4 regions of the Mesorhizobium sp. M1312 genome follow, and region 2 is predicted to be linked to each of the others. Evidence: riboswitches for the same ligand, from Rfam matches in the RefSeq annotation. Region 2 holds a riboswitch; each other region holds the start of a gene.
The links. A riboswitch is a leader RNA that binds a small molecule or an ion and turns the genes downstream of it on or off. The one in region 2 is predicted to bind cobalamin.
Positions count from the first base shown of each region.

Region 1: another riboswitch for cobalamin. It lies ahead of NKH36_RS01310 (aromatic ring-hydroxylating oxygenase subunit alpha); the one in region 2 lies ahead of metE (5-methyltetrahydropteroyltriglutamate--homocysteine S-methyltransferase).
Region 3: another riboswitch for cobalamin. It lies ahead of NKH36_RS03615 (CbtB domain-containing protein); the one in region 2 lies ahead of metE (5-methyltetrahydropteroyltriglutamate--homocysteine S-methyltransferase).
Region 4: another riboswitch for cobalamin. It lies ahead of NKH36_RS03795 (DUF1636 family protein); the one in region 2 lies ahead of metE (5-methyltetrahydropteroyltriglutamate--homocysteine S-methyltransferase).

Region 1 is NZ_JAMYLQ010000001.1:252,016-259,722, reverse strand. It holds gene NKH36_RS01330 (ABC transporter ATP-binding protein) at 1-460, shown strand, start outside; gene NKH36_RS01325 (DUF680 domain-containing protein) at 556-792, opposite strand; gene NKH36_RS01320 (DUF680 domain-containing protein) at 880-1,104, opposite strand; gene NKH36_RS01315 (DUF680 domain-containing protein) at 1,228-1,434, opposite strand; cobalamin riboswitch at 1,956-2,158, shown strand; gene NKH36_RS01310 (aromatic ring-hydroxylating oxygenase subunit alpha) at 2,373-3,620, shown strand; gene NKH36_RS01305 (FAD-binding oxidoreductase) at 3,644-4,759, shown strand; gene NKH36_RS01300 (FAD-binding oxidoreductase) at 4,771-5,517, opposite strand; gene NKH36_RS01295 (molybdopterin-dependent oxidoreductase) at 5,514-6,125, opposite strand; gene NKH36_RS01290 (MBL fold metallo-hydrolase) at 6,253-6,978, opposite strand; gene NKH36_RS01285 (diphosphate--fructose-6-phosphate 1-phosphotransferase) at 6,995-7,707, opposite strand, start outside.
Region 2 is NZ_JAMYLQ010000058.1:4,942-12,648, reverse strand. It holds gene NKH36_RS33510 (FMN-binding negative transcriptional regulator) at 1-418, shown strand, start outside; partial or broken gene metE (5-methyltetrahydropteroyltriglutamate--homocysteine S-methyltransferase) at 655-2,999, opposite strand; cobalamin riboswitch at 3,094-3,293, opposite strand; partial or broken gene NKH36_RS33500 (MFS transporter) at 3,783-5,409, opposite strand; gene NKH36_RS33495 (transposase) at 6,030-6,377, shown strand; gene NKH36_RS33490 (adenosine kinase) at 6,410-7,402, opposite strand; gene NKH36_RS33485 (ATP-binding protein) at 7,434-7,707, shown strand, end outside.
Region 3 is NZ_JAMYLQ010000002.1:186,597-194,303, reverse strand. It holds gene mgtE (magnesium transporter) at 1-1,229, shown strand, start outside; gene NKH36_RS03635 (MerR family transcriptional regulator) at 1,370-1,756, shown strand; gene NKH36_RS03630 (methyltransferase family protein) at 1,911-2,402, opposite strand; gene NKH36_RS03625 (acetyltransferase domain-containing protein) at 2,399-3,391, opposite strand; gene NKH36_RS03620 (aromatic ring-hydroxylating oxygenase subunit alpha) at 3,475-4,656, opposite strand; cobalamin riboswitch at 4,889-5,091, shown strand; gene NKH36_RS03615 (CbtB domain-containing protein) at 5,129-5,308, shown strand; gene NKH36_RS03610 (CbtA family protein) at 5,324-6,124, shown strand; gene cobU (bifunctional adenosylcobinamide kinase/adenosylcobinamide-phosphate guanylyltransferase) at 6,147-6,644, shown strand; gene cobO (cob(I)yrinic acid a,c-diamide adenosyltransferase) at 6,646-7,263, shown strand; gene cbiB (adenosylcobinamide-phosphate synthase CbiB) at 7,682-7,707, opposite strand, start outside.
Region 4 is NZ_JAMYLQ010000002.1:224,235-231,941, forward strand. It holds gene NKH36_RS03770 (NADH-quinone oxidoreductase subunit D) at 1-482, opposite strand, end outside; gene NKH36_RS03775 (NADH-quinone oxidoreductase subunit C) at 492-1,091, opposite strand; gene NKH36_RS03780 (NuoB/complex I 20 kDa subunit family protein) at 1,100-1,681, opposite strand; gene NKH36_RS03785 (NADH-quinone oxidoreductase subunit A) at 1,672-2,037, opposite strand; gene NKH36_RS03790 (winged helix-turn-helix domain-containing protein) at 2,366-3,565, shown strand; cobalamin riboswitch at 3,595-3,798, shown strand; gene NKH36_RS03795 (DUF1636 family protein) at 3,837-4,271, shown strand; gene cobW (cobalamin biosynthesis protein CobW) at 4,268-5,305, shown strand; gene NKH36_RS03805 (cobaltochelatase subunit CobN) at 5,324-7,707, shown strand, end outside.

The DNA.
Region 1 (7,707 bases), on a different contig from region 2:
GCCGATGGATCTCTACAAGAAACCCGGCAATCTGTTCGTTGCCCAGTTCATCGGCTCGCCGGCAATGAACATCCTGCCGGCGACGATCGATAAATCAGGCGACCCGACCGTCGTCAGTCATGTCGGCGGGCGCAAGGCGACGGTGCCGATCGCCACGCCGGCCTCAGCGAAGGGCGCTTCGGTGAGCTTCGGCGTGCGGCCCGAGGATCTGATGATCGCCACCGGGACGGACTACCTTTTCGAGGGAACGGTGGATTATGTCGAGCAGCTCGGCGAGGTTCAGCTCGTCTATGTCGACATCGGCCGCGCCGACCTGCCGCTGGTGACCAAGCTGCCCGGCAATGTCGAGGTCAAGCGTGGTGCTGCGCTGCGGTTGAATGCCGATGCCGGCGATCTGCATATTTTCGATGCCGACGGGCATTCCTTCACACTCCACAAGGCGGAAGCAAAGGCAGCCTGACGGCGGCAGCCAAACTGCTGGATACACGCAATTTGGCGATGGCAAAAACAAGATCGGCAGGCAAGGCCCGCCGCTCTTGTGCATTCAGCTCGCTGTTAGCGGCCGAACAAGTTCCGGTCGCTGCCCTCCGGGGCGGACTTCTGTACGTCGCCCGACGAATTGAGCAGCTTGTAGACCGGCGAGCCGGTATTGCCTACCGAGGACGTCTGCGTGTTGTCGACGTTGACGGTCGCCTGCTTGTTGATGTCGGTTCCGCCAACGTTGTCGTTGCGGGCATAGGCGCTGCCGGCAGCAATCAAAAGTGCGGCAGCGGTAAGAACGATCTTCTTCATTTCAGTACTCCTGGATTTTCTTTTTTCCATCAGCGGCCGGCCTGGTCTTGATAAAAGACAATGCCGCGGCCGCTGCTGGGATCGACATTAGTTGTTGCCGAAAAGATTACGGTCGCTGCCATTGACGGGCTTCTCGTCAGCCGGAACCGGATTCTGCGCCGAAGCCGAATTCTGAATCGAAGCGGTGTACGAGCTGTTGTCGACCGCAGCGGCCGGCTGGTTGGCGCCGTTCGATCCAAAATTGTCGCTGCCGGCAAAACCGCTGCCGGAGATGGCCAGAATGGCGGCGGTGGCAAGAATGATCTTCTTCATTTCTAGTACTCCTGAATTTTCAGATCCCGAGCGGCGGGCCTGGCCGCCGCTCTGTCTTGTTTGACCACGATCTTTTCCGAAAACCGGTTTCCACTTTTCGGGATCATGACCTGGGATCAGCTGTTAATTGTTGCCGAAAAGGTTGCGGTCTGCGCCCTGGACAACGGGCTTTTCAGCGTGAGTCGGCTTCTGAATGGAAGCCGTGTACAAGCTGTCGACCGCAGCGGCCGGCTGGTTGGCGCCGTTGGACCCATAATGGTCGCTGCCAGCGGCAAAGGCGTTGCCGGTGATGGCCAGAACGGCGACGGCAGTAAGAGCAATCTTTTTCATTTTTGGTACTCCAGTATCTTTAGTTTTCCGTCCGTCTAGCGGCGTGTCTTGGGAGGAATTCTCGTCGTTCGGACAGCCCCGATGTGGGAAGGCTATTCGGCAGATTCCAATCACGAAGTTGTTCCGTGTGGACCAAGAATCTACACCTTGAAATTGTACCAGAGGCTTCTAACGGCACCGCCTTACGTTTTGTTTTCAGACGGTTATGCCAAAGGGCGCCGTTCGACCATTGACGGATTGCCGAACCTGCGTTCACAGCGTCATGCACGCATCGTCAACAGAAACGAACCGTTCGGTTCGATTTTAGAAGCGGCTTAAAAAGCCGGTGCTGAGTTGTTGTCGAATCGTTAACCACTTTGGCGCCTGCAATGGGTAAATCCGGCATGCTTTCAGAACCGGCAGCGCTCGCAGCCGGGTGCAATTTCATCCCCCTCAAATCCCGGCCCACAGGTTTCGCCGGTCGTGTCGCGCCGCATGGATACGATGTCGCTTTCATGCCGACAGTCAGCCGGCCGTCATGATTAGATCACGCCATCTCAGGTGCCGCTTGGTGACGACGAAGCGGAGAATTGGGAAGCCGGTCAGAACCCGGCGCTGCCCCCGCAACGGTGGTGGAGTTCAAGTCGCAACGGGAGACCACTGGGCCACAAGCCTGGGAAGGTGTCGCGATGAGTCCGCAAGGACACTCCAGAGCCCGGAAACCAGCCCGAGATTTCTAGACTCGACTGATCGCGGTGGGCGGTCAAGAGGTGGATGATGCATGCCCGGCCCTGTCGCCGGCTGGCGGCCGATCCTCCCTCCATCACCACCAGTTCAGCTTTGGAGCGATGTGCGTCCATTCGGACGCACAAAGTAGGCTCCCGGACTTTGAATTGCGCATGGTGCTTTCCGAAATCGATTCCGATTTCGGGCCGATGCGACGGCTATGAGGACAGGACATGGATGCGCGCAACGACATGCTGAGGCTCTTGCACGGCCGCAGGGAAGGCTACTCGCTCGAGCAGCCCTTCTATACCGATCCCGATTTCTTCAAGCTCGACATGGAGCTGATCTGGTATCGCGACTGGCTGTTCATCGGCCACGATTGCGAGTTGCCGAAGCCGGGCAGCTACATCACCGCGCAGATCGGCGACTATCCGCTCGTGCTGGTTCGCGACCAGCAAGGCAAGATCAATGCGTTCCACAATTCCTGCCGGCATCGCGGCAGCCGCGTCTGCAATGCCGACAAGGGTACGGCGGCAAAGCTCGTCTGCCCCTATCACCAGTGGACCTACGAGCTGGACGGCCGGCTTTTGTTCGCAAGGCAGATGGCGGAGGGCTTCGACAAGGGCCAGTTCAGCCTAAAGCCAGTGGCTTGCGAAAGCGTTGGCGGCTACATCTTCATCTGCCTGGCCAAGGAACCCGCCGATTTCGCGCCGATGCGCGCCATGATCGAGCCCTACCTCCTGCCGCACCGGCTGCGCGAGGCAAAGATCGCCTTCGAATCGACCATCGTCGAGAAGGGCAACTGGAAGCTCGTCTGGGAGAACAACCGCGAGTGCTACCATTGCGCCGGTAACCATCCGGAACTGTGCAAGACCTTCCCGGAAGCGCCGACCGTGACTGGCGTGCAGGGCGCCGACAGCGATCCGGAGATGCTCGCGCACTGGGCGAAATGCGAGGCGGCGGGCTTGCCGAGCAGGTTCCGCATCGATCCGGCAGGGCAGTATCGTGCCACCCGCGCGCCGCTGCTGCGCGATGCCGTCAGCTACACGATGACGGGAAGACGCGCGGTGAAGAAGAACCTTTCCGACAGCGTTTCGACCGAGCGCATCGGCTCGCTGCTGCTCTACCACTATCCGACGACCTGGAACCATATTCTCGGCGATCATGCCGTCACCTTCCGCGTGCTGCCGATCAGCGCCACGGAAACGGCCGTCACCACCAAATGGCTCGTCCACAAGGACGCGGTCGAAGGCGTCGATTACGATCTCGCCGAACTCACCCATGTCTGGACCGAGACCAACGATCAGGACCGCCGCATCGTCGAGGAAAACGCCTTCGGCATCCTGTCGCCGGCCTACGAGCCCGGCCCCTATTCTGAACTGCATGAGGGCGGCGTCATCCAGTTCGTCGAATGGTACGCCTTCTTCATCGGGCCGCGGCTTGCCGAGGACGGCCGGGCGGCGTTGCGCAGCGTCGCCTGAGAAAGGTCAAGGGTATGAATGCGATGACAGACCTTGGCCTCTACCGCCATCTCGACGAGATGGCGCCCTGGAACGACAGGCTCCAGGTGCTGGAAGTGATCGGCGTCAGCGACGAGGCGCCGGACGTGAAGACCTTCACCTTCCGCTCCGACAACCAGACCTGGTTCCGCTACAGACCGGGGCAGTTCGTGACGCTGGAATTGCCGACCACCGAGGGCCCGCTGATGCGGACCTATACGCTGTCGTCCTCGCCGTCGCGGCCGTTCTCGATCGCGGTGACGGTGAAAGCGCAGGCCGGCAGCCTCGGCACGCGCTGGATGTTCGACAATCTGAAACCCGGCGTTCACGTGAAAGCCTATGGGCCGACCGGCGACTTTTCGCTGCACAGCCACCCCGCGGCTAAGTATCTGTTCATTTCGGCCGGCTCCGGCGTGACGCCGATGATGTCGATGCTGCGCTGGCTGAACGATTGCGCGCCATGGACCGATGTCGGCTTCGTCAACTGCGCGCGAAAGCCCGAGGAGATCATCTTCCGCAAGGAGCTCGAACTGCTCGGCAGCCGCATGCCGGGCCTGACGCTCGGCTTCATGATCGAGGAGCGGTCCAGCCGCGAAGGCTGGTTCGGCCACATGGGCCGGATCGACGCGATACGGCTGCCGCTGCTGGCGCCCGATTTTCGTGAGCGCGAAATTTTCTGCTGCGGTCCCGACCCGTTCATGCGCGCCGTGCGGCAGATGCTGGAGGCGGCCGGCTTCGAGATGGCCAATTACCATCAGGAAAGCTTTGCGGCCCCTGCGGTGGAGGAAATACCGGCTCCATTCGGTTTGCCGGCAAAGGGTGGGCCGGCAGAGGGCGGGGTCGAGGCGCCTGCCGAGGCCGCAACGCCGATCCGCTTTTCGCTTTCGGATGTCGATGCGGACTGCGTTGCCGGCCAGACCGTGCTGCAGACGGCGCGCGCATCGGGCGTGCGCATCCCGGCGGCCTGCGAGTTCGGTCTGTGCGGAACCTGCAAGGTGAAAAAGGTCTCGGGCACAGTCGAGATGAGCCACAATGGCGGCATCCTCGATCACGAGATCGACGACGGTTTTATCCTCGCCTGCTGCTCAAGGCCGCTGTCGGCGCTGGAAATCGACGCCTGACCGACGGGCGCTCAGACCCCGTAGCGCTCGGTGCGGATGAGGCTTGCCGGAACGCCGGCATCGATCAGCGCCTGGGCGGCGGCCGACACGAAGGCATTCGAGCCGCAGACAAAGGCGAACCTGGGCGGCGCGGGCAGCCGTGCCATTGATTGCTCCATCATTCCGGCATCGACCCGCCGCGAATAGTCCGCCGGGCGCCGGGCCGGCTCGCGAGTCAGCGCCAACACCAGATCGAAGCCGTCACGGCGATCGTGGAAGTCGATCAGCTCGTCGCGAAAGATCACCTCGTCCCAGACCCGTGCGGAAAACACCAGTGCCACGGGCACCGCCGATCTGCGCGCGGTGCGATGGCGGATCATCGCCGTCAGCGGCACCACGCCCGAGCCGCCGCCGACCAGCAGAAGCGGGCCGCCGTCGCTGTCGGACCAGACGAAGTGGCCGCCGAGCGGTCCGCGCAGTTCGACCTCGTCGCCGACCGCCGCGACATCGTGGAAGAACGGCGAGACCTCGCCATCATCAAGCCTTTCGATCGCCAGTTCGATCGTTTCGCCGGCTTCCGGCGCCGAGGCGATCGAGTAGGAGCGACGCGCCTGATATCCGTCCGGCGCCGTCAGCCTGACATCGACATGCTGCCCGGCACGATAGCCGAAGGGCCGCGACGGCTCGAGGAAAAAGCTGGTGACGCGCGGCGTGCGCTTTTCGATGCGCCGGATGGTGACGGTCTGCCAGGGCGACTGCGCCGCCGGCCCGTCGCTCATGGATCGCCCGTATAGCGCTGCTCGCGCCACGGGTCGCCATAGATGTGATAGCCGCGCAATTCCCAGAACCCCGGCTCGTCACGTTCGGTGAACTGCAGCCCGTTCAGCCATTTGGCCGACTTCCAGAAATAGAGATGCGGAACCAGCAGCCGCGCCGGGCCGCCATGGTCCGGCGTGATCGGCTTGCCTTCGTAAAGCAGAGCCACCATCGCCTTGCCGGCGGTGAGATCCTTCGTCGGCACGTTGGTGGTGTAGCCGTCAAACGACAGCGCCAGCATGAAGGGGCTCAGTGGCTTAATGCCGGCATCCGCCAGAATATCGTCGACCAGCACGCCCTGCCATGCCGTGTCGAACTTTGTCCATGCGGTCACGCAATGGATGTCGCGGGTCATCTTGGTCAAAGGCAGCGTGTTGAACTCTGTCCAGTTCCACTTCTTGATCGGCCGCGGTCCATGCTTGAGCGTGAACGACCAGTCCTCGGTGCGCACGTGCGGCGTCGGCCCGGCCGACAGCACCGGGAATCCTTGCTCGAGATACTGCCCCGGCGGGATGCGCGCATCCGTGTCCGTCGGGGGCTTTCGTCCTGACGAGAAGCCGCGGGTGACCATCGAGACAATCCGTTTGCTTGAGGCCGTCTGTCGGCCTTCACCAGTCTTCTCGAAGATGCTCTGGCGGGCAACCAGAATCTTGACGGACGTGTCGGGGTCTTGCCTGTCTCGCCTGGCAGGAAGCCTCTTATGCGCCGATCCCGTCTGTCCGCCTGAGATAGCCGTTGGCGATCTCGCGCATCCGTTTGGCGCCGAAGCTCGGGCCGTGGCCGCCGTGGCCGATGCGTATAGGCAGATCGAGCAGCCGCTGCATCGTGCGGCGATAAGCCGGTCGGTCGGAGTCCGGCAGGTCGTCGATCAGCATGGCGTCGTAGATGGCGTCGCCGGCGAAGAACAGGCCGTCGGCCTCGTCGAACAGCGCGATCGAATCGGGCGAATGGCCGGGCAGATGCAGCACGCGGAATTGCCGGTCGCCGAGATCGACCGTGTCGTCCTCGTCAAGTGTTCGCGTCAGCGGCGCTGGCGGAATCTTGTAATCGGCTGCTTTCCAGCCGGGCGCCGGCAGCTTCGAGACGGCGCCGTCGAGATCGTGGAACATATGGGCGTAGGTGACGGCGTCATCCATGCTGTAGAAATGCGCGGCACTCATCCTGGGTCCGGCCCGCAGCGGGAATTCGTGCAGCGAGCCGACATGGTCGAGATGGATATGGGTGGCGACGACGACCAGCGGCTTCCCGGCCGGCGTGTCGATCTCCGGCGCCAGCGGGCAAATCCCCATGCCGGTGTCGACAAGCAGGTCGACGTCGCGGCCGCGCAGATGCCAGATGTTGGCGCGTACGAAATCATGCACGAACGGCTCGGTCAGCATCGTCGTTTGGGCGTCGATGACGGTCTTGCTGAACCAGTCATCCATCAGGCAAAGGCCGGCATCAGACGAACGGTTTTCCAACCTTGTATTTTTCGGGAACCAGTCGCTTCAGATAGGCCATTCCTGCATCGGAGAGCTGGTTGACCTCAGGCAGCATGAAATCGTCGGGCATGTGGCGGGTCTTGCCGGCGACGTTTTTCAGCTGCACCTTGTTCAGCACGGTCTTCTTGCCGTCATATTGCAGCGCCACCGAGCCGCCGCCCTGTTCGGCGACAGCGACCGCAAAGACGCCGGCATCAAAGGCTTCCTGCGCATCGACGGCGTTGATGGCGCCGACATAGCCGCGCGGCATGTAGCCGAGCGCATCGACGCGCGCCCGCTTGCCCGGTAATCCTTCGGCCAGCGCGCGCTCGAGGGCGGCGGGCAGGTCGCTGCCCGACAGCTTGACGTTGCCATGCGCATCGCGCTCCAGTTTCTCCGGCGGGACAAGACTTTCGACCAGCGCTTTGCCGTCGGCGGTGCTGACGCCTTCGGACACTGCAACGATGCAGCGCTTGTGGCGATCGAGCGTGGCGCGCACATCGTCGATGAAGGCCGCGGCCGAAAACGGACGCTCCGGCACATAGACGAGATGCGGGCCGCTGTCGGGGTCAAGCTGCCATGCGGCAGCGGCGGCAGTGAGGAAGCCGGCATGCCGCCCCATGACGATGCCGACATAGATGCCCGGCAGAGCACGGAAGTCGAGGTCGACCGAGAGGAAGGCGCCGGCGACGA
Region 2 (7,707 bases):
GGTGTTCCGCGCCGCCGACGCCTACATTTCGCCGCAGTGGTATCCGAGCAAGCAGGAGTTCCAGAAGCAGGTGCCGACCTGGAACTACCTCGTCGCACATGCATATGGATGGATCACAATCCACGACGACGAACGCTATGTCCGCCGCAATGTCGCCAAACTGACCCACAGGCACGAGGCGACCCAGCCTGTCCCGTGGAAGATGGGTAACGCGCCGAAGGACTTCATCGACACTATGGTCAAGGCGATCATCGGCCTGGAGATCGAGATCACCCGCCTTGTAGGCAAAGCCAAGCTCAGCCAGAACAAGGAGGCACGTGATATCTGCAATGCCGGCGAAATGCTGAACGCCCAAGGCGACCGCCGCGTCGGTCAGGCGATGCTTGCAGCCGCCGCCCGGAAGCCCAAACAAGGCTGAAGAGCGTGGCCCATCGCACTTTGATGAATGTCAGCAAAGCTTACCCTGGATGGTGCTGCGAAAAGCCGAGCGAACGATAAACGCCTGGCACACGAAATTGCACGTGCCGAAGGAAAGTGCACATTCTCGCTCGAGTGACTTATTTCAAAGGATGTGATCGCGTTTTGGCACATTCACGGCCCACATGCGGCAGCCGGTAACTCATCCCATGGTGAGCAACCAGGAAACCCTCCGGCCTACACTTTCTCCCGGAGCGCGCGTGCTGCAGCAACCATGTTCATGAGGGCAGGGCGGACCTCCTCCCATTTGCGTGTTTTGAGGCCACAGTCCGGGTTTACCCACAGTTGGGCATCCGACAGTCGCTCGCGGGCAAGCATGATGAGATCCGAAATCTCGCCGACTTCCGGGACGCGTGGTGAGTGAATGTCATAGACTCCGGGACCGATTTCGTTCGGATATTTGGAGCTCGTGAAGGCGTCCAGCAGTTCCATTTTCGAGCGCGACGTCTCAATCGAAATGACATCCGCATCCATTTCAGCGATCGCGTCGATGATCTCGTTGAACTCCGAATAGCACATGTGGGTATGGATTTGAGTCGAGTCCTTTACACCCGTTGAAGCGATCCGGAAGCATTCGACAGTCCAGTCGAGATAGACTTTCCAGTCAGATTTGCGCAGTGGCAATCCTTCGCGAAACGCGGCCTCGTCGATCTGGATCATCCTTGCGCCGGACCATTCGAGATCCGTCACTTCGTCGCGGATGGCGAGCGCGATCTGGCGGCATGCTTCGGAGCGGGGTACGTCGTCGCGAACAAAAGACCAGTTGAGAATGGTCACTGGGCCTGTGAGCATTCCCTTCACAGGGTTTTCCGTAAGCGACTGGGCGAATTGCCACCAGCGCAGCGTCATCGGATTGGGCCTCGATACGTCGCCGAAGATGATGGGGGGGCGCACGTAACGCGACCCATAGCTCTGCACCCAGGCATGCTGGGTGAAGGCGAAGCCGGACAGCTGCTCGCCGAAATGCTGTACCATGTCGTACGTTCGAACTCACCGTGCACCAGCACGTCCAGCCCGATCTCTTCCTGCCAGCGAATTGCAGCCTCGATCTCCTTCTTCATGAAGGTCTCGTAGTCGACATAGCTCAGCTGGCCCTTCGCATGAGCGGCCCGCGCCCTGCGTACCTGCGGCGTCTGCGGGAAGGACCCGATGGTCGTCGTCGGGAACGGCGGCAGCCCGAGCGTGCCGGCCTGGACTCTGGAGCGCTCGGCAAAAGCGCTCTCTCGTCGCTTCATGCTGTCGTCAATGCTGGCGATCCGCCGCTCAACAAGCGGGTCATGGATCTTCGTGGATGTCAGGAGAGTGGCGGCGGCCTCGGCAGACGCTTTCAACGCGCCCGCCACCGCATCCCTGCCTTGGGACAGGGCCCGGGCCAGCAAGACCAGCTCGTCGGTCTTCTGGGCCGCGAAGGCGAGCCACGACCTGATGTCCGCCTCGAGTTCCGTCTCCATGCGCAGGTCGATCGGCACATGCAGCATCGAGCAGGAAGGCGCGATCTCGACGCGGTCCAAGGGCCAGCCGGCGACGATCGGTTTGATGCGGTCGAGAATGGCGGGCAGGTTCGCACGCCAGACGTTGCGGCCATCGATCAAGCCAAGCGAGACCACCAGATCCTTCGGAGCGAGCCGACCCACCGTTTCCAGCTGCTCGGGAGCGCGCACGAGATCAATATGCAGCCCGGCCAGGGGCAGAGAAACCGCGGTTTCGAGATTGTCTCCCAGCGGCCCGAAATAGGTAGCCAGCATGATCTTCAGCTCGGGCGCGGCTTTTGACAGCTGGCCATAGGCGTATTCGAACGCAGCTCGTTCGTTCGGGTTCAGATCGAGGACAAGCGCTGGCTCATCGATCTGCACCCAATCGGCACCCGATAGCTTCAAGCTCCGCAGGAGTTGCGCGTAGACGGGCAGAAGCCGTGGTAGGAGCGCGATGGGATCGAAGCCTTCCGTAGGCGATTTCGCCAGCTTGAGGAAGGTGATCGGTCCAAGCATGACTGGGCGTGTGTGAATGCCGAGGGCTTTAGCCTCGAGGAAGTAATCAACCGGCTTCGTCGACGAAAGGGCGAACGTCTGATAATCGTCTAGTTCCGGCACAATGTAGTGATAGTTGGTGTCAAACCACTTGGTCATTTCCATCGCGGTTACACTAGGCCCACGAGCCGCGGGCTGGTGACCAGCGTGTCCACAATCCTCCGTCTGACCTTGGTTGCCGCGCGCCATGGCGAAGTAAATGTCGAGTGGGACCTCGCCGCCATTCCAGGCGTAACGGGCTGGCACGGCGCCGACCATGACTGCGGTGTCGAGCACATGATCGTAGAGCGAGAAGTCGTTCGACGGGATTTTCGACACGCCGCGATCGCGCTGCTCCTCCCAGCTGGCGGCACGCAGCGCCTTCGCAGTGGTGAGAAGGTCGCCAGCGGAAGATTTTCCGGACCAGTAGCTTTCAAGCGCGAATTTCAGTTCTCGCTTACGACCGAAGCGCGGCACGCCGAGCGTTGCTACAGGAATTTGCTGAGAGACAGTCATGCCAACCCCGATGGTTGGGGCGTCGGTGACAAGGAAGGCGCTAGCAGGCCGGCACGAACGCCAGGCTGCAGCGGCCACCGAGACACCCCGCCCGTGGACGTAACTCGCCGTGGCAGGTCTCCTGGCTCGCGGGTCATAGCTTCTACCCGTCTTCCCAAGGCTATTCGCCTCAGTGACACGAGTGGAGTTGGCTCGCCGCTAACAGTTGCGGGGGCAGCGCCGGCATCGCACCGGCTTCCCTCTTAGCTCCGCTGCGGCAGCGCCGTACGGAGAACCACGACATGGGAGACAATTACAGCAGTTCGCTTCCTTGTCAACGTCGCATAAAGAAATGTTTATGTCGTTATGTTAAATTCCGGTTGCATTTTTCCCAAAGGTCGTCTCGAAAGCGAAGACTGTGGGAGCCTTGAGCGGCCGGTAAATCAAAGCAATGACGCACAGCGGTCCAGGAGGATAGGAGTTCGTCGGCTGCCGGCGGCAACCATACCGCTAAGCGCCGTGGTGCTGCTTCCCGCATCATGCGAACGCCACGGCGTCGAACTTCGTTCCGAGGTTCCGACCGCTTCTTTGGTGATCTGCTCGCGACTATATTCGGCTCAATGGCGAGGCTGTTGCCCATGTGGAAGGTGTTGGCCGTGATGCCCTCGGTGATACGACACAACGACTTCGAGGGGAGCACCCCCGCTGCAGCGGCGTGTTGCGAAGTGATCGAGGCCAATGTCTCGAACTGCTTGTTCGCAGCCCACCGGCTCAACGGAACCCGGCTTAAACCACCGGGCCAGCTCAAGTCCTGTCCAAATGAGGCCTGAGCGGCAAATCGTCGTGCACGCGCACGGTTTGGCGTTCGATCTTGTGATGCGTCTTGGGCGGGCAATCGCCACGGTGCAGCGCTTCCAGGCGCGCAACGATTTCGGTCATCCCGGGTCTGCCTATTGTTGTGGCGAACATACTCGACCCAGGTTGGCACATGATAGCACTCGGTCCATAGTTCGGGCTTTTCCAGGTCACGCAGCAACGCCCATTGTCTGGCGCCATCTCGCAGCCGGGCTTTTCGCCACGATGTCATCACACTGAGAAATTCTGGGACATCTCTCTGATCGATACGATAATCGACCATCACCATGATCGGACCGCTTCGTGGCCGCAGGTCAAGTTGCAGCGTCGGTTCGCTGAACTTGTTGGTCGGATCCAGATTGAGCGTTTCGAAATCCGGCTGAGGCAGAACGATCCCCATCAGTCCACCAATCACAAGAACCACGCTGGCCACGAGGAAGGCTCCCGAAACACCTTGGACATCCGCCAGTTCGCCCCAAAGCCAGCTTCCCGCCGCCATGCCGCCGTATGTGGCCGTCTGATAGAGAGACAGGGCGCGTCCAACCACCCACCGCGGCGCCGAAAGCTGCACTGTGACGTTAAACAGCGAGAATGATTGAATCCAAGCCGCACCGGCCGGCATGAGGAGGAGACAGCTCAGCCAAACGTGCTCACTCCATGCCAGAAAGAAGCAGCTGATCGCCAATATAAAGAACGCACCGCGAATGACCCATTCGTTGGAGAGAACTTCTCGGACCCGCCCGATGAGGAGCGCGCCGCAAATCGCTCCCAGGCCGAAGAAGCCGAGCATCACGCCGTAGGTGACTGCGGTCCCTTTGATCTGTTCGCGCGCAACCAACGGCAGGAGAGCCAAAATGACAACGGCGGTGAGGCCGAAAATGAAACTCCGGCACATCACCTTGAGAAGGTTCGGCGACAAGAGCACGTAACGGAAGCCCGCCGCCATCGCACTGCCGAAAGCCTCCCGCGGCAGCGCTTGTCGTGCCCGTACGGCTTTCCACCGCAACAGCGCAGTGATCAGAGCGAAGTAGCAAAAGACGTTGAAGAGGAACGCGAAGGCCGCACCCGCTGTGGCCACGATTATGCCGCCAATCGCCGGCCCGATGCTGCGCATGAGATTGTAGCTCATGCCGTTGAGCGCAACCGCGCTCGGCAGGTGTTCGCGAGGCAGGATATCTCCCATCGAGGCTTGCCAAGAGGGATCGTGCAATGCCCAACCACAGCCGATCAAGAAGGTGAGACCCAGAAGGGTCCAGGGTGTCATTTCCCCCGCATAGGTCAGGAACGCCAGGAAGGCGGATACGCAGACCATCAGCAGTTGCGCAGTCAACATGATCCGGCGACGATCAAAGTTGTCCGCGAGCGCTCCCGCCGCGAGCGAGAAGATCATGTAGGGGAGGGTGGTCGATGACTGGACGAGCGCCACCATTCCATGGGAGGTGGTGATGCTCGTCATCAGCCAAGCCGCCGCCACACCTTCCACAAGGGTGCCAAGGTTCGAAACGAGTGCAGCCGACCATAGCGAACGGAAGGTCTTGTGCTGAAAAGGAACGAGTGAAGATGTTCTCTTCGCCATTGTGGGAAGCTTCGGGATCGACCGCGGGGCTGGATTTGTTTCGCCTCACTCAACCATGGCCTCGCCGTACAAGCCAAGCAGCCACAGTGGCGCGCCTGCTAACCCAGAAAACTTGGCGGCCTAACAGGCATGCGCAGGACGCGCGAAGCCGCTCAAATCTCCCCAGATGGGTCAGCCATCGAAGACCGGCATCACTTGCCCGTTGAGCGGCTATACGATAATGCTCCGCGCTAAGCAGGAAGCGCCAAAAATTCGAGCGGCGACTTCATTCTTCTATTCAGGAAGGAACTATGAGGCGGCAGACGCGACCATTCACCGTGGAAGTCAAACAAAAGCGCAATTATCAAAAATCCGCACGTTCCATCTGGGGCAATTTCGACATCGCCGCGGCGATGGCCGAGACAACAAAGGAAGTCGAGCCGTTAAATCGTCAGCTTGTTGACTCTACTGTCGTGGCCCCTGATGCTGAACCTTTGCACAAACCGCGAGTGGAGCATTTCATGGCCAATCCCCTGGAAACCGAGTCAGCAGTAGTTCATAGCGAACCGGCAGCCAAAGCGGAAACGCCAAAACCGAAGACGAGAGCGCGGCGGTCGAGGAAGCCAGGAGCTGAGGCGAGCGTGCCTGCCCGCAAGAACGGCGCCAAGCCGACATCCGCGACCACTGAAGCACCGCCGTCAGCGCGAACAGGCCGAAAGAGCTACTCCGCGAAGGAGCGTGCCCAGAAGCTGGCCCAGATCGAGACCTCGATCGGCGGCGGCGCTACTCTCAAGAGCGCGGTGAAGCAAGCCGGCATCTCGGAACAGACATATTATCTTTGGAAGAAGGCGGCGGCGCCTGCGGCGGACACTGACGGGCTGAAGGATCTCGTCGCGCTCGAGGAAGAAAACAAGCGGCTAAAGAGCCTGCTTGCCGATCGTCTCCGCAAGGAGAATGCGGAACTGAAGAAAAGGCTTGGGCTGGATTAAGGAGGGTTGGCCGCTGGTTCTTGGCTCGCCACCTACAGCAATCCCGCCTCCTGCGCCTCGCGACGCAGGTTCTGCCTCGGCCTTGGACCGATCTGCTGGATGACCAGCCCGGCCGCCAGCGAGCCGAGATCGCCGCAATGCTTCAGGCTGCGCCCTTGCGTGTAGCCGTAGAGGAAACCGGCGGCATAGAGGTCGCCGGCGCCCGTGGTGTCGACCAGTTCCCGGATTTTGGTCGCCTCGACGGTGACGGTCTCGTCGCCGCGCACGATCACCGAGCCCATTTCCGAGCGGGTGACGGCGGCGATCTTGCAATCCTTGCGGATCTGGGCCAGCGCTTCGTCGAAGGAGGCGGTCTGGTAGAGCGCCTTGATCTCGTGGCTGTTGGCAAAGACGATGTCGACGGTGCCCGAGCGCATCAGGTGCAAAAATTCGTCGCGGTAGCGGTCGACGCAGAATGAATCCGACAGCGTCATCGACACTTCGCGCCCGGCGGCATGGGCGAGCTTCGCCGTCTGCCGGAACGCTTCCTTGGCGCGCGGCGGGTCCCACAGATAGCCCTCGAAATAGGTGACGGCGGCGCCCGACGCCTTGTCGGCCTCGACGTCCTCCGGGCCGAGTTCGACGCAAGCGCCGAGATAGGTGTTCATCGAGCGCTCGCCGTCGGGCGTGACGAAGATCATCGAGCGCGCCGTCGGCGGTTCGCCATTGAGCGGCTTGGTGTCGAAGGCGACGCCCTGGGCATGCATGTCATGCGCGTAGATCTCGCCGAGCGTATCGTTCGAGACCTTGCCGAAGAAGGCGGCGCGACCGCCGAAGCTGGCGACACCCGCCGCCGTATTGCCGGCGCTGCCGCCGGAGGCTTCGATGGCCGGGCCCATGCGGCTGTAGAGCAGTTCGGCGCGCCTCGTGTCGATCAAATTCATCGCGCCCTTGATGATGCCGTTGGTCTCGAGGAAGGCCTCGTCGCATTGGGCGATGATGTCGACAATGGCATTGCCGATGCAAAGCACGTCATAGTCCGGCATTGCGCGAGAGGGACGCAAATTTGGCCTCGGCTTGGTCCTGTCGTCGCAACGACCTTCTGAGCTTTCGCCTACTGTCTTGGCGCAGTGTAATAGCTTCCTTCTTCATCGGATCGTCAATGACATCGATCAGGGACTTGTTCGAAAACTGGTTCCAGATGCGTTGGGAAATTTGCTCGGTGAACTTCCTATTTTGCCCTCGCAACAAGCAATCCTCCTCGGATGGGCGGCTGCAATTCCGGTTTTAGTGAAAATGCGAGATTTGCCTAAGGCCCATCGGCCACAATCCGATGATCCTGATTTCTGGG
Region 3 (7,707 bases), on a different contig from region 2:
TCGAGGCGCTTCATCCCGAACAGCGCCGCGCGCTGGTCGAATTGTTGGGCGCCGACTTCGACTTTTCCGCGCTGACCGAGGTCGACGAGGCGATCCGCCGCGACATCGTCGACAGTCTGCCCAACGCGCAGATTGCCCAGGGCGTGCAGGACCTCGATTCCGACGACGCGGTCTACATTCTCGAGGATCTCGAAAAGGAAGATCAAGACGAGATCCTGTCGCAACTGCCGTTCACCGAGCGGATCAGGCTGCGCCGCTCGCTCGACTATCCCGAAGAGACCGCCGGCCGCCGCATGCAGACGGAGTTCGTCGCGGTGCCGCCGTTCTGGACGATCGGCCAGACCATCGACTACATGCGCGAGGACCAGAACCTTCCCGACCGCTTCAGCCAGATTTTCGTCATCGATCCGAGCTTCAAGCTGCTCGGCGCCATCGATCTCGACCAGATCCTGCGCACCAAGCGCTCGATCAAGGTCGAAGAGGTCATGCATGAGACCAGGCACGCCATTCCGGCCACGATGGACCAGGAAGAGGCGGCGCGCGAATTCGAACAATACGACCTTCTCTCCGCCGCCGTCGTCGACGAGAACGAGCGGCTGGTCGGCGTGCTGACTATCGACGACGTGGTCGATGTCATCCAGCAGGAAGCAGAGGAGGATCTGCTGCGCATGGGCGGTGTCGGCGACGAAGAACTGTCCGACAGCATCCTTTCGACCTCGCGCTCGCGCGTTCCGTGGCTGCTCGTCAACCTGCTGACGGCGTTCCTGGCGGCCTCGGTGATCGGACTGTTCGACCGCACGATCGAGCACATCGTGGCGCTGGCTGTGCTGATGCCGATCGTCGCGGGCATGGGCGGCAATGCCGGCTCGCAGACCATGACGGTCACGGTGCGGGCGCTGGCGACCAGGGACCTCGACATCTACAATGCCGGCCGCATCATCCGCCGCGAGATGGGGGTGGGCTTCATCAACGGCATCATCTTCGCCATCCTGATCGGCATCGTCGCGGCCGCCTGGTTCCGCGATCCCAACCTGGGCGGCATCATCGCGGCGGCGATGATCATCAACATGTTCGTGGCCGCACTTGCCGGTATCCTGATCCCGTTGCTGCTCGACCGGTTCAAGATCGACCCGGCCGTGGCTTCGGCGGTTTTCGTCACGACGGTCACCGACGTCGTCGGCTTCTTTGCCTTTCTCGGCCTCGCCACATGGTGGTTCGGCGTGCGCTGAGCGACACCCTCTCAATTGACTTTTACGTAAATGCCATGCGAGGTTTTGGAACTGCCTATCGGCCGATTCTGACACGCGTCTGGACGATTGCGAGGCCGCATGGTTGGAACTCGCAGCGTGGCCGGGCATTTGGAGTGATGATGCGGGAATATTATTCGATCACCGAACTGACCCGCGAATTCGATGTTTCGACGCGGACGCTGCGCTTCTACGAGGACGAGGGGCTGGTTCAGCCGGTACGTCGCGGCCGTACGCGGCTGTTTCGCCCGTCGGACCGGCATCTCATCCGCCAGATCATGCGCGGCAAGAGGCTCGGCTTTTCGATCAACGAAATCCGCGAAATCATCCAGATGTACAAAGAGCCGCCCGGGGAGATCGGTCAGCTCAATCTGATGATCAGGCGCATTGAGGAAAAGCGCGAGAATCTGCGCCAGAAGCGCCGCGACCTCGAAGAGACCTTAGCCGAGCTCGACCAGGCCGAGGAATCCTGTGTCGAGCGATTGGTGGAGCTCGGCGTCAACACTTGACCGGCCTTTTTGATAATTCTACTCTGGCGGCCAGCTAGCGTGGTTTTCTGCGCTTCCGGTGCTCACGTACTCAAATGTACGCTCCGCTCCGGTTCTCGAAAACCATGCTATCTGACTCGCCAGAGCGAATTCTGAAAAGACCTTGCCGCACGCCTCAGATCCAGCGCCGCACCCTTTTCGCGTAGTCCCGGTATTTCTTACCGAATTTCGCCGTCAGAACTCTTTCCTCGCCCTCGATCGCCATTTTCTGCGTTGCGAAGGCGGCGATGATCGCCAGCGGCAGGAACCATACGATCCCCGAGACAAGGGCTACGCCGATCATCAGCAGCGTGTTGGCCAGATATATCGGGTTGCGGCTGACGGCGAAGGGGCCTGATGTTACCAGGTGATCCGGCACGGCGTTTGGGTGGAGCGTCGTCTTTGCCCGGATCATGGTGCGGATCGCCGTGAACCAGAGCGCGACGACGCCGAACAATGCCACCCAGCCGGCCGCGAACAGGATGTCGCCCAAAAGGCCACCGATCCACGGCAGCGGATAGAGCAAGCCAAGCGCGATGCTGACGGCGATGGCCGCGACATAGATCAGCGGCGGCCATGGTATGAGCCCCGGTCTCGGCTGCCCCGGTTTCTGTTGATGGTCGGTCATTGTGCTCCTCCCTCCATCAAAGTGCTGTCGGCTTTGGCAGTGCAGGCGCCGGCGAGCTCGTCGAGATGTGCCTTCCATTCCGCAGCCTGGTCGTTGCGGTAGAGTCGATCAAGCGTGGCCTCGCCCTCGAGCGTATCGAGCATGCACACACAATAGCTGGAGCAGAACCCCGTGTCGCGCGATTGCTCGCACGATGTCTGGCATTCTTTCAGGAAGGTGACCTGCCTGGTCTCGATCGGTGCCGGCATGACTTGCGAAAGCAGCCAGACCGAGCCGATCAGTACCGGCTGGTGGATCAGATAGAAGGCGAGGCTGTGCCGGCCGATAAAGACCAGCGGGTTGGTCCAGCGGCCGGGCGTCAGGCCCGCCAGCCGCGTCAGCACGCCGGAAGCGGAGGCGAATTTTGCCGCCGCGATACCCACAAGCACGGCGCCGAACCATGGAAACAGCGGGACATAGTCATTGGAGCGCGGGTTGGTTGCCGACAGGCCGACCCACCACAGGGCCGGATGGTCAAAGATACCGGACCTGAGGTAGAGCGGCGCGGTGATGACGAAAGCTGCGACAACAAGCGTCAGCAGCGCCGGCAGCCGCAGAAAAGCCAGCCCGAGCAGGCTGGCGAGCGCGATCTCGTGCAGGATACCGAAGAAGATAAAACTGTCCGGCGTGGCAAGCCTTGTGGCAGCCGATATGGCGAGCGCCGCCCCGGCGACCATGGCGAAGCGTTTCCAGAAGCCGTTCCAGCGGATCAGTTTGCCATGGGCGAGGAACAGGCTGACGCCGACCAGGAACAGGAAGGTCGAAGCGATGCAGCGCGCGTAGAATTTCCACCAGCCGAAGGCGGTCAGGCCGGGATCGGTGTAGCCGAAGAATTCGAGATCCCAGGTGAAATGGTAGCTCGCCATGGCAAGCAAAGCGATGCCGCGGGCGACGTCGATGGCGATGATGCGCGTGGATCGGTCCTGAATGGTCGGCGTAGAAATGCTCATGGTCTCGCAATCTGATTCAGCACTGCAAGACGACTATCATGGTTGCCCAGGACAAAAGAAGGCGGGCCAAATCCCTTTGATGTTCAGGGCTTGGGTGAAAGCATTGCATGCCGCTCGCGTACCCAGTTGTGGAAGCGAAGCAATTCATATTCCTCGGGCATCAGCACGCCGGCGTTGTGGCGCATCGAGCGCAGGCCTTTCTGGTTGATCTCGCAGATATCGGCGTCTTCCTCCAGCACCTGGCTACCAAAGGCGACGATGTTGTCGATATCCGTCGTCGGATCGGCGATCGCTTCGGGCGAAAAAAGCCATTCGGCGGTCAGTTCGGTCTGCTCCGGTCCAAGCGGCACCAGCCGCACGGTCCTGACATAGTCGACATGGCCGACGATGAACATCGACGGCAGGTTGGTGGCATAGGTCTGCCCGGCGGAACGCTCGGCTGAAGTCAGGTCGGGAAAGACCGGGCCGTGGACGCGCCCGTCGCGCGACCATGTCTCGGCTCCGGCCCGCAGCCCGCCGGAAAACTCCGGGGCATCATTGCCAGCGTGACGGGACCATTCGGGGTCGTCGTGCCGCCCCATCAGACCGCGGCCATAGATCGGCACCAGCCGCGACAGGTCCTTGTGGACGCCTGGGCAATGCAGGCACTCGTTGAAGTTCTCCCAGAAGATCTTCCAGTCGCAGTTCATCACCTTGCGCAGCACATGGCCGGACACCAGCGTTTCCAGCGGCCAGTTGGCGAGATTGCCGGATGCCGGATCGAAGGATGTTTCGGCCGAACCGGCGGCATCTTCCCTGAGATTGATGAAGACGAAACCGCGCCACATCGACAGCGCCACGCGGTAGAGTGGATGATCGGCCTTGTCGAAGCCTTCAGGCAGCGATCTCGACGGCACGCGCACGAGATCGCCGCGCAGCGAATAGGACCAGGCGTGATAGGGGCAAGTGATGAGCCGCGCCTTCAGCCGCCCTTCGCTTTCCCGGCAAAGCTGCGAGCCGCGATGCCGGCAGGTGTTGTGTAAGGCGCGCAGCTCGCCGGTCTCGTCGCGCAGCACGAGGATCTCCTGCGTGCCGACACGGAAGGTCCTGAACGCCAGCGGCTGGGCAAGGTCGACCTCGCGGCAGACGAGCAGCCAGCTTCGATACCAGATGGCGTCGAGATCGCGCTGATAGGCCTCGATGTCCCAGTAGGCCGATGACGGCAGCGTCGGTTCAAGTCGCGTCAAACCGTTATAGGAATCGCGCTTGCTCGGGCTGGGTCGCATGACCGACTTCCTGTGGTGCCCCAGCCGACACCCGGCCGCGAAAATTGTCAATCGCGGGGCCGGCCGGCTGATCTGCCGATACGGCGCATTCGCGCTGGTAGCTGGCGGAATTTGGTTTGCCGGGCGCGACGATTCTGCCTATAGTCGCAGCTGTCGTCGGTTCCGTTTTGGAGCCGCGCATGATCCCGGAACCGGAATCGGTTCCGGAAAGGTCATGCGCAGAGTCTAAGTGTTAGAGCGTCCTTTGTGCGTCCATTCGGACGCACGGCGCTCTAAAGGGAATGCGGTGAGGGCGAATTGTTTGCCCAATGCCGTGGCTGCCCCCGCAACTGTGTGCGGTAGTCCTCTCCATGTGCCACTGAAGAGTTTCTTCGGGAAGGTGGGGAAGGGCGCTGATCCGCGAGCCAGGAGACCTGCCGGCGACAGGAGAACTGACTTCTATGCCCTCGGGTGGAGGGCGAAAGGACAAGACATGAATACCGCTTCCGTCTCGCTCGGCGCTTCCGTCTCCTCGCAGTCGCGCTTCATGCAGCTGGCGCTTGCTGCATTTCTCGGCATTTTCGTCATGGGCTTTGTCGGCTTCTCGCATATCGATGCGGTCCACAATGCCGCTCACGACTATCGCCATTCGATGGCGTTCCCCTGCCACTGACGAGAGGCTGACATCATGACACTGTTTCGCAACGTCGTGTTCATCGCGGCGATCGCAGGGCTAGTGGCTGGCGTCGTTCTCGCCTGCATGCAGGCCTACGCCACGGTGCCGCTCATCCTCAAGGCGGAAGTTTACGAACAGGCCGGCGGCGGCCACACGCATGACCATGCCGCCGCACCGGCAGCGCCAGACACCAATGCCATGAGCACCGCCGCATCGGCAGAAAATGCCATGAGCAGCGCCGCACCGATGCCGGCTGAAGCAGCCACCGAGGAAGACGAAGGCTGGGCGCCAGCCGATGGCTTCGAGCGCTTCGCTTTCAATGTCGTTGCGAATGTCGTCACCGGCATCGGCTTTGCGCTGATCCTGGTCGCCGCTTCGGAGTTCGCCGGCGGCATCGGCAATTGGCGTCAGGGCGTGTTCTGGGGCCTTGCCGGCTTTGCGGTGTTCACGCTGGCACCGAATCTTGGCCTGCCGCCCGAACTGCCGGCAATGCCGGCGGCCGATCTCACCCAGCGCCAGATCTGGTGGATGGCGACGGTGGTGGCGACGGCGGCCGGCCTCGGCCTGCTTGCCTTCCGCAAGTCGCTGCCGCTGGCGCTGATTGCCGTAGCGTTGATCGTGGCGCCGCATATCGTCGGCGCGCCGCAGCCCGACAGTTTCGAGTCGCCGATCCCGGAAGGCCTGCACCACCAGTTCGTGGTGGCGGTGACGCTGACCAATCTGGTGTTCTGGCTGGCGCTCGGCGCGGTCGTCGGCGTGGTGCGCGGCCGCTTGACCGGCACGACGACCGGCCTGCGCGACAGCTTTGCCTGATCGCGTTGCTTCCGGCGGGACGCTGACCCTAGTCATCGGCGGTGCGCGCTCCGGCAAGAGCGCGCATGCCGAAAGATTGGTGACGGCCTGTCCGGCGCCGTGGACCTATATCGCCACGGCGCAAGCCTATGACGGCGAGATGCGCGAGCGTATCGCGCTGCACCGGTCGCGGCGCGGCGAGGGCTGGACGACCATCGACGCGCCGCTCGATCTCGTCGGTGCGATCGAGACGCTGCCTGCCGACCGGCCTGTCCTGATCGACTGCCTGACTTTGTGGCTGACCAACCATATGCTGGCCGAAGATGACGTTGAGGCTGAATGCCGAGGGCTGGTGGATTTGCTGTCGCGGCCGCGCGGGCCGTGGTTCGTGGTTTCCAACGAGGTCGGCCAGGGCATTGTGCCGGACAATGCGTTGGCTCGCCGGTTTCGCGATGCCGCCGGCCGGCTCAACCAGCAAGTTGCGGCAGTGTCCGATACGGTGCTGCTGATGGTGGCGGGGCTGCCTCTCAAGGTGAAGTGACATGGCTGATACTATCGATCCCAAGGACGAGGAACGCCACCGCGCCAAGATGGCCAAGCGCAAGGCGGTGCAGGACGCCGAGGTCGCGGCAAAGACGGTCGAGAAGGGGCTGCTGATCGTCAACACCGGGCCCGGCAAGGGCAAGACCACTGCCGCCTTCGGGCTGGCGCTGAGGATGATCGGCTACGGTAAGCGCGTCGGCGTTGTCCAGTTCATCAAGGGCAAATGGCACACCGGCGAGAAGGACGCCTTTGCCGCTTTCGGCGATCGGGTCGTCTGGCACACGATGGGCGAGGGCTTCACCTGGGAAACCCAGGATCTGAAGCGCGACATCGCGGCAGCCGAGGCGGCCTGGGCCAAGGTGCTAGAGCTGATGGCCGATCCATCGATCAGCCTTCTGGTGCTCGACGAGTTGAACATCGCGCTGCGATACGACTACCTCGATCTGGAGATGGTGATAGCGGCGCTGAAAGGGCGCCGCGAAAACCTGCATGTCGTCGTCACCGGCCGCAACGCCAAGCCGGCGCTGGTCGATGCCGCCGATCTGGTCACCGAGATGGGCGTGACCAAGCATCACTTTTCCGCCGGCGTGAAGGCACAGCAAGGCATAGAGTTCTGAGAGGTTTTGCCCGCGCGCTGGGGTAGCGCAATGGCTTCAGACAAAGATAACCTCCAACTCATGTTGGAATGACCAATTGTCGATGTCGGCGCTGCCCCTCATCCGCCTGCCGGCACCTTCTCCCCGTATAGCGACGGGGAGAAGGGGCTTGTCGCGACCCTCGGCACCCTTTCTGCAACGCTGGAGATTGGCGAAATCCTTTGCGAAGGCGTTCTTCTCCCCGTCACTATACGGGGAGAAGTGCCCGGCAGGGCGATGAGGGGCAGCGCAAACCTGAAGCGATTGGCCACGTCGTGGCCCGAAATCAATTGCTTTGTGACGGCAGTTATGCTAGGAATTTATTCATGGTGCAGATTCGCGCCAGCGACCCGCCTTTGAGGCGGGTTTATGTTTTAGCCGATCTCGACCGGATTAAACGTCACGCAGCGATGACGATCACCGACA
Region 4 (7,707 bases), on a different contig from region 2:
ACGCCGCCGGGCCGGAAATAGGCCGCATGCATGCGCGAGCCACTGGCCCGCTCATAGAACACCATGAGTTTTTCGCGCTCGACGAAGCCCCACAGCGGCGGCGTCAGCGCGCCGACATCCATCGCCTGTGTTGTCACATTGAGAATGTGCGACATGATGCGGCCGATCTCGCAATAGAGCACGCGGATGAGCTGGCCGCGCTTCGGCACCTCGATGCCGAGCAGCCGCTCGGCGGCCAGCGCGAAGGCATGCTCCTGGTTCATCGGCGCGCAATAGTCGAGCCGGTCGAGATAAGGCACCGCCTGCAGATAGGTTTTGGCTTCGATCAGCTTTTCAGTGCCGCGATGCAACAGTCCAATATGCGGATCGACGCGATCGACGACTTCGCCGTCGAGCTCCAGCACGAGGCGCAAAACGCCATGCGCTGCAGGGTGTTGAGGTCCAAAGTTGATGTTAAAATTACGGACGGAGGTTTCAGCCATTCTGGCGTCTCAATTCGTCTTGGCTTTCTCGTCGCCCGGCAGAACGTAGTCCGTCCCTTCCCATGGCGAGAGAAAATCGAAATTGCGGAATTCCTGCTTCAATTCCACCGGCTCGTAGATGACCCGCTTGGCCTCGTCGTCGTAGCGCACCTCGACGAAACCGGTCAGCGGAAAATCCTTGCGCAGAGGATGACCCTCGAAACCGTAATCGGTCAGAATCCGCCTGAGATCGGGATGGCCCGAAAACAGCACGCCATAGAGATCGTAGGTTTCGCGTTCGAACCAGTCGGCGCCGGGATAAACGCCGGTGATCGACGGCACTACCGTCTCCTCGTCGGCCTGAACCTTGATGCGGATGCGAATATTCTGCTTCGGCGACAGCAGGTGATAGACGACGTCGAAGCGCTTGGCCCGCGACGGATAATCGGCGCCGCAGACGTCGATGATCGAAATGAACTGGCATTTTGGATCGTCGCGCAGGAAGGTTACCACCTCGACCAGATCGTGCGGCTCGACCGAGATGGTGAGTTCGCCATAGGCAAACACCGCATCGCCGATCCGGCCGCTCAGCTTCTCGCCGAGATAGGTCGAGAGTTCATTCAGGCTCATCATCCCGCTCACCGCTCGATCGTGCCGGTGCGGCGGATCTTCTTTTGCAACAGAAGGATGCCGTAGAGCAGCGCTTCCGCACTCGGCGGACAGCCGGGCACGTAGATGTCGACCGGCACAACGCGGTCGCAGCCGCGCACAACCGAATAGGAATAGTGGTAGTAGCCGCCGCCGTTGGCGCAGGAGCCCATCGAGATGACGTAGCGCGGCTCCGGCATCTGGTCGTAGACCTTGCGCAGCGCCGGCGCCATCTTGTTGGTCAGCGTGCCGGCGACGATCATAATGTCCGACTGGCGCGGCGACGCGCGAGGAGCAACACCGAACCTCTCCGAGTCATAGCGCGGCATCGAGGTGTGGATCATCTCGACCGCGCAGCAGGCAAGACCGAAGGTCATGAACATTAGCGAGCCGCTGCGGGCCCAGGTGATCAGCGCCTCGGTCGAGGTGACGAGAAAACCCTTGTCTGCAAGCTCGTTGTTGATCTCGAGGAAGAAAGGATCATTCGCCCCCACCGGCTTTCCGGTGCTGGGGTCGAGAATGCCTTTTGGCTTCGGCGCGACGAGCGTGCCGGAATTGTCGCTCAATCCCATTCCAGCGCTCCTTTCTTCCATTCATAGGCAAAGCCGATGGTCAGCACCGCCAAAAACACCATCATCGACCAGAAACCGAGCATGCCGATCTGGCTGAAAGACACTGCCCATGGAAACAGGAAGGCCACCTCCAGATCGAAGATGATGAACAGGATCGACACCAGGTAGAAGCGGATGTCGAACTTCATGCGGGCGTCGTCGAACGAATTGAAGCCGCACTCATAGGCGGAAAGCTTTTCCGGATCGGGGTTGCGGTAGGCCACCAGGAAGGGTGCGGCAAGCAGCGCCAGGCCGACAACCAGCGCCACACCGATGAACAGGACGATGGGCAGGTACGAACTCAACAATGCGTTCATGCTGCAGCTTTCCGTTGGCGGCCAATCCACTCTGATTACAGCACCGGACCCACTTGCGGAAGCGTGACAGTTTAACCACTGAACCGTTTAGGAGGCTCTATGCTGCAACGCGGCGAGGGTTAGCGCAGGGCTTTCGGCGAAGCAAGTCAAACCTTGTTCAAAACACGGTCCTGGACGGCATATCCGGATAAACTGGTCTCTCCGGTTTGATTTCCTTCGCTTTTTACTCCACTTTCCTCTCCTGACATAGATGCCGCCAAAACCCTGCTAGCATGGCGCGGAATCATCGTCCCAACCTTTGGTCGAAAGCCAACAGAGTGCCGTCTGCATGAAGGAAAAAATCTCGCTCGCCATGGCCCGGCGCATCGCGCTGGCCGCACAAGGGTTCACCGATCCTCGCCCCAACGGCACGCCTGATCGCCGCCATCTGGCCCGTGTGCTTACCCGCACCGGCCTGCTGCAGATCGATTCCGTCAGTGCGGTGGTGCGCGCCCACTATATGCCGCTCTATTCGCGGCTTGGCCCTTACCCGCTTGCGCTGCTCGACAACGCCGCCGTGACGCGCAAGCGCACGGTCTTCGAATACTGGGCGCACGAAGCCTCATTTCTGCCGGTTGAAACCTATCCGCTGATGCGCTGGCGCATGGAGCGGGCCGAGCGCGGCGAGGAAATGTATAACGGCCTGGCCAAGTGGGGCCGCGAACGCGCCGCCTACATTGAAGACATCTATCGCGAGGTCATTGATCGCGGCCCGATCGCTGCATCGGCTCTCGAAGGCCAGAAAGGCTCGGGCGGCTGGTGGGGCTGGAGCGACGCCAAACATGCTTTCGAATGGCTGTTCTGGGCCGGCCGCATCACCACGGCGTCACGTCGCGGCTTCGAGCGGCTCTACGATCTGCCGGAACGCGTGCTGCCGCCGACAATACTCAGCTTGCCGGTGCCCTCCCCTGAGGATGCGCACCGCGAATTGCTGCGCATCTCCGCCCGCGCCCACGGCGTCGCGACAGCAGGCGACCTGCGGGACTATTTCCGCCTCTCTCCCGCCGACATCAAGGGCCGCATCGAAGAACTGGTCGACGCCGGCGACCTCTTGCCGGTGAGCGTGGAAGGCTGGGACAAGCCGGCCTATCTTCACAAGGACGCCCGTTTTCCGCGCAAAATCGAGACGCGCGCGCTGCTCGCTCCGTTCGATCCGGTTGTCTTCGAACGGGCGCGTACGGAAAGACTGTTCGACTTCCGCTATCGCATCGAGATCTACACCCCTGCCGAAAAGCGCCAATACGGTTACTATGTGCTGCCGTTCCTGCTCGGCGAAAAGATCGTGGCGCGCATCGACCTCAAGGCCGACCGCCCGGCCGGCGTGCTGCGTGTCCATGCCGCCTATGCCGAGCCCGGCGCGCCGCCGCAAACCGCCGCCGAACTCTTCGAGGAATTGAAGCTGATGCAGGGTTGGCTCGGCCTGGAACGCATCGAGGTGACGCCTGCGGGGGATCTTGGTTCGGCTCTCGCCAATATCGCCGCGCCGTAGACGTGCGTTGACACGACTGCCTGCACAAGCCTAAATCCGGTTCAGACGGTCTCCTCTCGGCAAAGGGAGGAGCCAAGAGGGAATGCGGTGCGAAATTCCGATTTCAAATCCGCGGCTGTCCCCGCAACTGTAAGCGACGAGCCAAGGCCGAAAACCACTGGGACGGTCCCGGGAAGGCGGCACCAAGGCGATGACCCGCGAGCCAGGAGACCTGCCGTCTAGGACATAAGAATCCGATCGCCTGGCGGGTTTTCCGGGCAAGGAGCCTGATTTGGAACGCGACAGCAGTTTTTCGGCTGAGACAGCGGGCGCATTGTCCGGCGATAGTGATGCCTTAGCCGGCGTCACGGTGATCGTCTGCGCCTCGTGCCGCGATGAGACCGGCTCCGATGGCCATCCCCGCGCCGGCGAACTGCTTGCCGACGACACGCGCCGCGCCGTATCCGGCGAAAACATCCAAATCCGCACCGTCGAATGCCTCGGCAACTGCAAGCGCCGGCTGAGTGCCGCGATCCTGCGCGACGGCTGCTGGAGCTATGTCTTTGGCGACCTGACCGCGACCAGCGGCGCCGATCTCGTCGCCGGCGCAAAGCTCTTCGCCACCTCGACGGACGGCCTCATTCCATGGCGCGGCCGCCCCGACTGCCTGAAGCGCGGCCTCGTCGCCCGCATTCCTCCCCTCGACCTTTTGAAGGATCAGATATGACCACTTCCGTCTCCCGCGTGCCCTGCACCGTCGTCACCGGCTTCCTCGGCGCCGGCAAGACGACGCTGATCCGCCATCTGCTCGAAAACGCCGGGGGCAAGCGGCTGGCCATCATCGTCAACGAGTTCGGCGACATCGGCATCGACGGCGAAATCCTGAAAGGCTGCGGCATCGACACCTGCCCCGAGGAAAATATCGTCGAGCTGGCCAATGGCTGCATCTGCTGCACCGTCGCCGATGATTTCGTCCCGGCGCTCGACAAGATCCTGTCGCTGATGCCGAGGGTCGACCATATCCTGATCGAGACCTCCGGCCTCGCTTTGCCGAAGCCGCTGGTCCAGGCCTTCCAGTGGCCGACGGTGAAGAGCCGGGTGACAGTCGACGGCGTCATCGCCGTGGTCGACGGACCGGCGCTGGCAGGTGGCCGCGTTGCCAACGACATGGACGCCCTCCAGGCGCAGCGCGCGCAGGACGAGATGCTCGACCACGACGATCCGGTCGAGGAGGTATTCGAGGACCAGCTCGCCTGCGCCGACCTGATCATATTGTCGAAGAGTGACCTGATGGACGCCGCCGGCTCAGCCCGTGCCAATGCCATCATCGGCGAGCACACCGCGCGCGCCGTCAAGATCGTGCCGACCTCGCAAGGCAAGGTCGATCCATCTGTGCTGCTCGGCCTCGGCCTCGCCGTCGAGGACGATATCGAGAACCGCAAGACCCACCACGACGACGAGCTCGACCACGAGCATGATGACTTCGACTCCTTCGTCATCGACATTCCGTCGATCGCCAATCCCGATGAGCTGGCTTTGCGCGTCGCCACCGCGGCGGAGGAAGAAAACGTGCTGCGCGTCAAGGGTTTCGTCGAGGTCGGCGGCAAACCGATGCGGCTGTTGCTGCAGGCCGTCGGTCCGCGCGTCAATCACTATTACGACCGCGCCTGGACCGCTGAAGACGACCGCCGCTCGCGTCTCGTCGTCATCGGCCTCAAAGGGCTGAACCGCCCGGCCATCGAGCGTATCCTCGCCGGCTGACCTCGGGCACGAGCCGCGATGCACATCCTCACCACAACATCCGCCTCGCTCGACGATCTCGCCGAGCCTGTTGACCTCAGGCAGACGCCTGCGGATGTCGTGGCGCTGTCCTTCACCGACAGCGATCTGGCCGGGCTGGCGGCGGCGTGGACGGCGGACGCGGATCGCTTGCCGTCGATGCGGCTGGCGGCTTTGCGCGATCTGCGCCATCCGATGTCCGTCGACCTGTGGATCGACAGCGTCGCCCGGCACGCGAGGGTTATTTTGGTGCGCATCCTCGGCGGTTACGACTGGTGGCGCTACGGCTGCGACCAGCTCGCCTCGACCGCCCGCGCACGCGGCATAAAACTGGCGCTGCTGCCCGGCGAATGCCGCGACGAGGATCTGCGGCTGATCGAATGCTCGACGCTGCCGCGCGAGGAACTCGAGGGCCTGCTCGATTATTTTCGCGAGGGCGGCCCGGAGAATATGACGGCATTGGTGCAGAGGCTGGCAAGTCTCGCCGGATCAGGTGTGGCGCTCGCTGAACCTGTCAGCGTGCTGAAAGCGGGCTACTATCAGCCGGGACGCGGTGCCGTCCCCCTCCCCCTTGAGGGGAGGGTCCGGCGGCAGGCCGGGGGTGGGGTCGCCTGTGAAGCGCGCCAACAGCAAAAAACGTCGAGCACTGCCGCAACGACCCCACCCGGCCCTGCGGGCCACCCTCCCCTCGAGGGGGAGGGTGATGTCGTGCCAATTCTCTTCTACCGCTCGATGTTGCTCGCCGCCGATGTCGCGCCCATCGACTCCCTTTTTGAAGCCCTGCGGCAGCGCGGTATGGCCCCCGTGCCGATCTTCGTCTCGAGCCTCAAAGACCCGGCATCGCTCGCCTTTGTCGAAACCGCGCTTGCCGCGCTAAACCCTGCCGCCATCATCACGGCCACGGCGTTCGCCTCCGGCGCCGAGCCCGGTGTCGAAACCCTGTTCGACCGTGCGGGTGTGCCGGTATTCCAGGTCATCGTCGCGACGACACGCCGTGACATCTGGCAAAACAATCAGCGTGGCCTCGCGCCCGCCGACCTCGCCATGCACGTCGTCCTGCCCGAGCTCGACGGCCGCATCCTTGCCGGCGCCATCTCCTTCAAGGGCGAGGTCGAAACCGACGCCGCACTGGCCTTCCGCGCCTTCGCCAACCGGCCGGAGCCAGATAGGGTGGCGCAGGTGGCGAACCGTGTCCAAGCCTTCATCCGCCTGCAGCGTACGCCGCGCGCGGAACGCAAGCTGGCCATCCTGATCCCCGACTATCCGAGCGCCCCCGGCCGCACCGGCTACGCCGTCGGCCTCGACGTGCCGTCCAGCGTGCTGGCAATGCTGCACGACTTGAGCGAACAGGGCTACACCGTTGAAGGGAATCCGCAAACGCCGCGCGCGTTGCTGGATGAGTTAGAGCGTGGTGGCGAAGGGTTGGGGCTGGAGGACTATCTGGCCTTCTCCACGGAATTGCCGACGGCTGCAATCGCTGCGGTAGAGGCGGCTTGGGGGAATGCGGAAGATGAGACAGGTCTGCGCCAGGCACCCCCCTCTGTCCTGCCGGACATCTCCCCCGCAAGGGGGGAGATTGGCAGCTTCAACAACGGCTCTCTCTTAACACCCTTAGTAGTTGGCGAAGGCAGAGACGACCGCGCAATCTCCCCCCTTGCGGGGGAGATGTCCGGCAGGACAGAGGGGGGTGTTCAAGCGCTTACCGCGGCAAAATTCCCCTTCCGCGCCGCGACCTTCGGCAACATCACCGTGGCCGTCGCGCCCGATCGCGGGCGCTCAGTCGACCGCCGCGCCGACTACCACGACCCGACATTGCCACCCCGTCATGCGCTGATCGCCTTCGGCCTCTGGCTGCGCAAGACAGTCGGCGTCCATGCCCTCATCCATATCGGCGCCCACGGCACACTGGAATGGCTGCCCGGAAAAACCGTTGCACTCAGCGAAACCTGTTTCCCCGAGATCGTCACCGGCCCCCTGCCCGTCATCTATCCCTTCATCGTCTCCAACCCTGGCGAGGCAGCACAGGCCAAGCGGCGCATTGCCGCCGTCACTCTCGGTCATTTGCCGCCGCCGCTGACCGGCGCCGGGCTGGACGAGAACCAGCACCAGCTTGAACGGCTGGTCGACGAATATGCCCAGGCTGACGGGCTCGACCGCCGCCGCCGCGACCGCCTGGCGAAGCTGATCGTCGAAACCGCGCAAAAGACCGGCCTCGCCTCCGAAGCCGGCGTCGCCGGAACCGACGCACCCGATGAAGCGCTGCGCCGCATCGACGCCTGGCTCTGCGACCTCAAGGATTTCGCCGTCAAGGACGGCCTGCACATCTATGGCCGCTCGCCCGAGGGCGAAACCGATCCGCTGCGCCAGCAAAGTGCGGCGGCGGA